Regions from separate parts of the Enterobacter sp. C4G1 genome, predicted to be linked through region 2. Evidence: predicted binding sites of a transcription regulator. Region 2 holds the regulator's gene; the other holds the start of a gene.
The links. The regulator CRP, encoded in region 2, controls carbon source genes, mostly activating them, when cyclic AMP is high. The targets are predictions, from matches to a motif close to ATGTGANNNNNNTCACAT.
Positions count from the first base shown of each region.

Region 1: the regulator CRP is predicted to act here: its motif matches at 1,948-1,965, upstream of ACT9TW_RS21540 (YfcZ/YiiS family protein).

Region 1 covers NZ_JBQVVV010000002.1:1,608,603-1,612,802, reverse strand. The annotation lists gene mlaA (phospholipid-binding lipoprotein MlaA) at 1-307, shown strand, start outside; gene fadL (long-chain fatty acid transporter FadL) at 352-1,698, opposite strand; gene ACT9TW_RS21540 (YfcZ/YiiS family protein) at 2,070-2,354, shown strand; gene fadI (acetyl-CoA C-acyltransferase FadI) at 2,560-3,870, shown strand; gene fadJ (fatty acid oxidation complex subunit alpha FadJ) at 3,870-4,200, shown strand, end outside.
Region 2 covers NZ_JBQVVV010000001.1:661,115-665,314, reverse strand. The annotation lists gene argD (bifunctional acetylornithine/succinyldiaminopimelate transaminase) at 1-195, shown strand, start outside; gene ACT9TW_RS03280 (YccS/YhfK family putative transporter) at 210-2,297, opposite strand; gene crp (cAMP-activated global transcriptional regulator CRP) at 2,355-2,987, opposite strand; gene ACT9TW_RS03270 (OsmC family protein) at 3,298-3,702, shown strand; gene ACT9TW_RS03265 (phosphoribulokinase) at 3,769-4,200, opposite strand, start outside.

The DNA of each region.
Region 1 (4,200 bases), on a different contig from region 2:
GCCATTCTACGGCAGCTTTACTGTCCGTGATGATGGCGGCGATATGGTCGATACGCTGTATCCGGTGCTATCGTGGCTGACGTGGCCACTATCAATTGGGAAATGGACGGTTGAAGGTATTGAAACCCGTGCCCAGTTGCTGGATTCCGACGGTCTGCTGCGCCAGTCTTCCGATCCGTACATCATGGTTCGTGAAGCGTACTTCCAGAATCACGACTTTATTGCCAATGGTGGCAAGCTGAAGCCGGAAGAGAATCCAAACGCGAAGGCAATCGAAAACGAATTAAAAGATATCGATTCGCAGTAAATAAAAAAGGTGAGCAATGCTCACCTTTTTTGATCTCTGTGCGATTAGAACTTGTAGTTGAAGTTCGTACCGAACAGCCAGGCTTTGCCTTCTGAGTGGAAGGTATAAGCCGCCGCGCCTTCACCTTCGGTGAAGTTCACTTTCTGGCCGTGCATATAAGATGCGCCAACGTCGATTGAGGCGTCATCGTTAAATGCGTAAGTCGCACCGGCGCTCAGCCACAGACGGTCCTGATCCGGGATGGAGATAGAACGCTTGTCGGCCGGAACCGGGCTATCATCAAATGCGATACCGGTACGGAAAGTCCAGTTCTTATCGTAGTAATAGGTTGTACCCAGTGCGATACGATACGCATCTTTGAAGCTTTCATCTTTATAGAACAGCGTCTGGCCGTTATCACCGGTGGCTTTCAGTTCCTGGAACTGGCTCCAGCTGGTGTAAGTCAGGCTATAGTGGATAGCCCACTGTGGTGCTACACGGTTATAACCGGAGATTTCCCACATTTCTGGCAGATGCAACGACAAAGAACCGTTCTCGGTTCGCCCGCCGGTACCAGCAGGAAGGCCAGTCATACCCATATTACCCAGAATGGTGCTCAGGTTCGGGTTGATGGAGCTTTTGTAGTCGCCGTCGAAGTCGATTTTCACTTCAGAACGGTAGGTCAGACCCCAGCGGTTGTTTTTATCCAGTTCATACAGGATACCCGCGTTCCAGCCGAAGCCCCATTCGTCACCTTTCAGGTGCGCGATCTGGTCGTCCGGGGAGCTGATCCCATCCAGATAAGAAGGGGGAACCTTGCCATTGAGCTGCCCTGCCAGAAGTGGGCCCAGAGAGCCGGCATAACGCTCGATCTTCGCTTTTGCATAAACGGCGTCAACGCCTAAGCCGAAGCTCCAGTTACTATCCAGGCGATAGGCACCGCTCAGGTTCAGGTTAACGGTTTGCAGGTCGGTTTTACCGCCATAAATACCGGCACCGTAGTTTTCACCAAATTCAGTTGCCAGACCATAGTTTGAGGTCACGGATGCACCCCAACCAAACTGCTCGTTGATTGGCATAACATAGTGCATGTTAGGAACCCACGCGCTTGGCGCGATGTTGTCCTGGTTAGCACTTTGGCCGGTTAAGGCTGAATTACCGGTGACGTTAACATCAGGATCGATATAAACCGCACCGATAGAGAAGGCAGGACGATCAAACATCGTGATAAGCGCAGGGTTACGACTCACGTTACCTGCATCATCAGCTATTGCACCTTCCCCGGAGTACGCGCGGCCAAGGCCAGAGGAAGAAAATTCGTTAAGCTGAAAGCCCGCTGACCAGGCGGACGTTGAGACGATTGCCACTGCAACTGCTAACGCAGTCTTTTTGAACAGGGTTTTCTGGCTCATGACCATAACCTCATTGAGTTATTTTTATTCAAAAATTGTTACATACCGTAACAGGAGCGCGAAGTGTAGGGTCTGTGTTAAAACATACAAATCAGACCAGTGGCGTGAGTATAGGTCTGACCAGATGTGATGTTGCAAGTTTGTTTATTAAGTTTTTCCAATATGTTTCTTGAAACGAGATCTGCTTGGCAAAAATGTGACCATCGCATCTCATCCGAAAGGGTGATTTTTGTTTTAGATCATTTTTAAGCGTGATATTGGTCACTTATCCCATTTTGCGCCATTAACGGCTGGAGCACCTGGTCATCGGGGCGTAAAATATCGGCAACGTGTTTATCTCGCGCCCGGCGCGAATACAGAGGAAAGCTACTATGAGTAAATGCAGTGCTGATGAAACCCCGGTTTGCTGCTGTATGGATGTTGGTACCATCATGGACAACACCGATTGCACCGCGTCCTACAGCCGTGTGTTCGCTAACCGTGCCGACGCTGACGAAACCCTGGCAGCGCTGACTAAGCGTGCGCGTGATGTTGAGTCCGAACCGTGCGACATCAAATCGACCTTCAAAGAGGTTGAAGGCGGCGTGCAGCTGGATATCGATTTTGTATTCGCCTGTGAAGCAGAAACCCTGATCTTCCAGTTGGGTCTGCGCTAATCTCTGCGGTCTGATGCGTCCTCCCACAAGAGAGGGCGTAATAACTCGCACCATGCCTCTGCTTTGCAGGGGCATTTTCTTTTTCCTCTCTGTGTTTTAGCTCGCACTTTTTCGTTTCCCCGATTGGCTGAATGTAAAAAAATGGTTAAGACTGTTATCAGGTCAGACCACTTTGCGTTGAGCATGAATTTTACAGGGGAGTGTTATGAGTCAGGCATTACCGCTTATCACCCGACAAGGTGACCGCATCGCCATTGTCAGCGGGTTGCGCACGCCGTTTGCGCGTCAGGCAACGGCGTTTCACGGCATCCCGGCGGTCGATCTGGGAAAAATGGTGGTGGGAGAGATGCTGGCTCGCAGCGAAATACCACCTGAGGTCATTGAACAGCTGGTTTTCGGCCAGGTCGTGCAAATGCCGGAAGCGCCCAACATTGCGCGTGAAATTGTTCTGGGTACAGGCATGAACGTGCATACCGATGCTTATAGCGTCAGCCGCGCGTGTGCCACCAGTTTTCAGGCGGTTGCCAACGTGGCGGAAAGCCTGATGACCGGTACAATCCGCGCGGGAATTGCCGGCGGTGCCGACTCCTCTTCCGTACTGCCAATCGGGGTTAGTAAAAAGCTGGCCCGCATTCTGGTGGACGTCAATAAAGCCCGTACCACCGGGCAGCGACTCAAACTCTTCTCACGCCTGCGTTTACGCGACCTGATGCCTGTACCGCCCGCCGTGGCAGAGTATTCGACCGGTCTGCGCATGGGCGATACCGCCGAGCAGATGGCGAAAACCTATGGCATCACGCGTGAACAGCAGGATGCGTTGGCACACCGTTCGCACCAGCTCGCCGCAAAAGCCTGGTCTGAAGGCAAACTGGCCGACGAGGTGATGACCGCCTATGTTCCCCCTTACCGTGAACCGCTTGTGGAAGATAACAATATTCGTGGCACGTCGACGCTGGCGGATTATGCAAAACTACGCCCGGCATTTGATCGCAAACATGGCACCGTTACCGCCGCCAACAGTACGCCACTGACGGACGGCGCCGCCGCTGTGATCCTGATGACCGAATCCCGCGCCAGAGAGCTGGGCATAAAACCGCTGGGTTATCTGCGCAGCTACGCGTTTACGGCTATTGATGTCTGGCAGGATATGCTGTTAGGCCCTGCCTGGTCTACGCCACTGGCACTGGAGCGCGCCGGGTTAACGCTGGCTGATTTGACGCTCATTGATATGCACGAAGCCTTTGCCGCACAAACACTGGCAAACGTGCAGCTTCTGGCAAGCGACAGATTCGCACGTGAAGTTCTGGGGCGGGCAAACGCCACCGGTGAAGTGGACGAAAGCAAATTTAACGTATTGGGTGGCTCTATCGCTTACGGCCATCCTTTCGCGGCCACGGGCGCGCGAATGATAACCCAAACATTACATGAACTGCGTCGCCGCGGCGGCGGATTTGGGCTGGTCACCGCCTGTGCGGCGGGTGGGCTGGGTGCGGCAATGGTTGTGGAGGCTGAATAATGGACATGACATCGGCATTTACGCTGAATGTTCGCCCCGATAACGTCGCTGTTGTCACTATTGATGTTCCTGGCGAAAAGATGAATACCCTGAAGGCCGAGTTTGGTGTTCAGGTGCGGGCGATGTTAAAGCAGATCCGCGAAAATAAAGACCTTCGTGGGCTGGTCTTTATTTCGGCCAAATCAGATAACTTTATTGCCGGGGCGGATATCAACATGATCGCCCGTGCAAAAAGCGCCCAGGAGGCGGAAGACCTGGCGCGGCAGGGGCAGCAGGTGATGGCTGAGATCCACGCGTTGCCTGTTCCGGTGATTGCGGCTATTCACGGAG
Region 2 (4,200 bases):
GGCGCTGAGCTGAAGCCACAGTACAAAGGTCGCGCACGCGATTTCCTGCACGCCGCAGCTCATGAAGGGGTGATGGTGCTGAATGCCGGGCCGGACGTGATGCGTTTCGCGCCGTCGCTGGTGATTGAAGACAAAGACATAGAAGACGGCTTAAACCGTTTTGCTGCCGCGGTGGCGAAGATCGTACGCGGATAAACTGGCCGGCAAAATTAGTACGGCGTGCGTTTTAATACCCGCGTTAACCAAATCCCGTGATGCGGACGCTGACGCCATGCCACCGACGAAATGGTGTGCATGGTGCTCAGATGCCCCAGGATGCGCTGCAAATGCTGCTCCAGGGTGCTCATTGGGCCAAGCGTCAGTGTTTCCGGTGCTTCAAGAATATTCGAATCTCCAGCTTCTCCCGGCGCGTCGTACTCCAGGCGCTGCTGACATCGCTGCAAGGCAATCTCACAGGACTGCAAATAGCGCTGCGCCAGATCGGGTGTCAGCATCGTGTGCTCGCGTGCAAGCGTGGTCATGGCGTTAATGTGCTCGACGATAAACTGGCTGTGCGTCACCCACAGTTTCATGTCTGCCAGATAGTGGGAATTAAAGCCCGGCTCCTGCATCGCCTGGTTCAGTGAGTTAAACAGGGCGTTATGTGCCTGGTTAACCTTCATGCGCTGATACGCCAGCGGCGAAGGCTGTGGATCATCGCTCAGGATCAGGCGTATCGCCTGTTGATCTGCTTCCAGCGCATCATGGGCGTTCTGGCGCAACAACCCGCTTTGCCACTGGGGCCAGAGCCAGACCAGGCCGCCAAAGGCAATCAGGCAGCCAATCAGGGTGTCGACCAGGCGGGCGAGAATAAACTGTTCGCCATTGAGCGTGAGCAGTTGCAGGGTGTATACCGCAGTGACCGTAAAGCCCACCATCGCCCAGCCATAGTTCTTGCGAATAATCAGGTAGCTCACCATGGTGACAGCCAGCATCCCCAGCAGCGTATAGCCTTCCGGTACGTGGAAGTGCAGCGTCACCCCAGCAATGATAAGCCCCGCGATTGTGCCACCTGCCCGGTGCAGAATGCGCACCCGCGTAGCACCGTAACCGTTCTGCGTAACAAACAGCACGGTCATTAAGATCCAGTACGGTTTCGGTAAGTGCAGCGCGACGCCCATCAGACTGGCGGTGCTAAGCATCACGCTGATACGCGCGGCATTACGCAGCGCGGCAGATTTCAGTGACAGATAGCTTTTCAGGGCTGGCAGCAGCGGCAGACGCTTTTGTTTATCGGCCATCAGGTCACGGGGGTAAAGTGGCCGCTGAGTCCGCAGGACACGGGCGATGCGGCTGAAGTGCCACGCCGCAAATTGGCCCACCGGGTTTTCCGCGTGTTGATGGGCAATTTTCTCCAGCGCCCCCAGCTGTTTGTCCATGTTAAAACGCGTGGGATAGCGGTGATACAGGATATCGTCAGCGAGAATGCGCAGGCGCGCTGCCACGGTTTGGGCGTTCCAGCGGATCACCGCCTCGGCGTGGCTACGTTCGACCAGCTTTTGCACCTCCTGCGGATGATGCAGGCTCACAGAGATATGTTCCTGTAAATCCAGACCGACCTGGAAGATACGCAGCAGTCGCTTATAGTCATGATTTTTATTGGCGGCGAGCATGTGCAACTGCTGATAACACTGGCTAATCAGATCGACGACTTTTTGCTGGCGCGCCAGCAGCGGCGGCAGCGATTTTTCCGGATCCGTATGCTGAGTGAGCAGGGTGTACTTGGCTTCGCAGTAGTCGGCAAGCTGCACGTAGAGCAGGCTGAGCGATTCGCGCAGCGGTTGTTCGCGCCACAGGCGGAACCAGATCCAGTTGAACACGCCGTACCACAGGGTTCCCAGCGCGTAGATGAGTAGCGGCTCCCACACCGGCATATTCCCGGCGAGGCTCAGCGTGAAGATGGCGGCAATCAACGACGCGGGCAGCAACCGGGCATGTAGCGCGCTGATTTCAGCGGTCACGCCAAGCGTCATGGCCAGTACGGTCAGGATCAGGGGAAGCGGAATATCACGGGCAAGCAGCAGTTGTACAGCGAGGCTACAGCCTGCAAACAGACAGCCGCCAATAATCAGGCGCTTGAAGAAACGTTTATGCGGTGTGTCCAGACCTGCAATGTTGCAGCAGGCAGGAACCAGGGAGAACAACAGACCCTGTTGCAGATGGCCCAGCAGCAAACCCACGGCCACAGGAAGGCACAACACCAGCGTTTGTCGCAGTGCGTAGTTAACTTCCGGGTGATAAATTAGCCTGCGCCACATGGGGAGTAGAGACAAAAACGGCGTGACACCTTGCGATGGCACGCCGTTTGACCGGAATTAACGTGTTCCGTAAACCACGATGGTTTTACCGTGGGCGGAGATCAGGTTCTGGTCTTCGAGCATTTTCAGAATACGGCCCACTGTTTCACGGGAGCAACCCACGATCTGACCAATTTCCTGACGGGTAATTTTAATTTGCATTCCGTCCGGGTGGGTCATTGCGTCTGGTTGTTTCGCCAGGTTCAGCAGAGTCTGAGCGATACGGCCCGTTACGTCCAGGAAGGCGAGGTTACCCACTTTCTCAGACGTGACTTGCAGGCGGCGAGCCATCTGCGAAGAAAGACGCATCAGGATGTCAGGGTTAACCTGAATCAGCTGACGGAATTTCTTGTAGGAGATTTCGGCCACTTCACACGCGGTTTTTGCACGAACCCAGGCGCTACGTTCCTGGCCTTCTTCAAACAGGCCCAGTTCACCGATGAAATCGCCCTGGTTCAGATAAGAAAGGATCATTTCTTTCCCTTCCTCATCTTTGATCAGCACTGCCACCGAGCCTTTGACGATGTAATACAACGTTTCCGCTTTTTCACCCTGGTGAATCAGCGTGCTCTTCGATGGGTACTTATGAATGTGGCAATGAGACAAGAACCATTCGAGAGTCGGGTCTGTTTGCGGTTTGCCAAGCACCATGCGCTGTTATCCTCTGTTATAAGCTGTCACCAGAGTCATAAGATGCATCCAGACTCTGGGGTTGCAATCGAATTCTTACCCATACCCTGGGAAGTCGGCTGTCGTAATAGTCGCAGCCAGTAAAGTTTGATGTCCTCTGCATACATGTGTAACGTCAATGTATTACTGTAGCATCCAGAGTGTTTTAGCATAGCTTTTGTCGCGTGTCTCCTGGTGTCTCGCTTCAGCATGATGCAGGTCGCCTTCCGTTGCGAGAAATGTAACGTACGCGTAATCTGTCACCAAAAATGCAACGTTGGAGTTAATGAATATGCAAGCGCGTGTGAAATGGGTTGAAGGTTTAACGTTCCTGGGCGAATCCGCTTCCGGACACCAGATTTTAATGGATGGGAATTCCGGCGATAAAGCACCAAGCCCAATGGAGATGGTGCTGATGGCGGCGGGTGGTTGCAGCGCAATTGACGTGGTGTCGATTTTGCAAAAAGGTCGTCATGACGTGACGGATTGCGAAGTAAAACTCACTTCTGAACGCCGTGAAGAAGCGCCACGCCTGTTTACGCACATCAATTTGCATTTTATTGTGACCGGCAAAGAGCTGAAAGACGCTGCGGTATCACGCGCGGTGGATCTTTCTGCGGAGAAATATTGCTCTGTGGCGTTAATGCTGGAGAAAGCGGTAAAAATCACGCATTCGTATGAAGTGATCGAGGCGTAATGCAAGGGGCATCATACGCGTTGATGCCCTCACCCTAACCCTCTCCCACGGGGAGAGGGAAAAGGATCACGCGATCTGCTTACCTTCCATCAACCGCTGCACCAGCGGTGACATAATCAGTTCCATCGCCAGCCCCATTTTCCCGCCCGGCACCACCAACGTATTCATATGCGAAATGAATGAGCCTTGCAGCATGGCCAGCAGCCAGGGGTAATCAATGCCTTCGAGATTGCGGAAATGAATAACCACAAAGCTTTCGTCCAGTGAAGGAATGCTTTTGGCCGCAAACGGGTTGGAGGTATCTACCGTCGGCACGCGCTGGAAGTTGATGTGGGTGCGTGAGAACTGCGGCGTCAGGAAGTTAATGTAATCTTCCATCGAACGAACAACCGAATCCATCACCGCTTCACGTGAATGACCGCGCTCGCTGATATCGCGCGTCAGCTTCTGGATCCACTCCAGGTTCACAATCGGCACAACGCCGACCAGCAGGTCCAC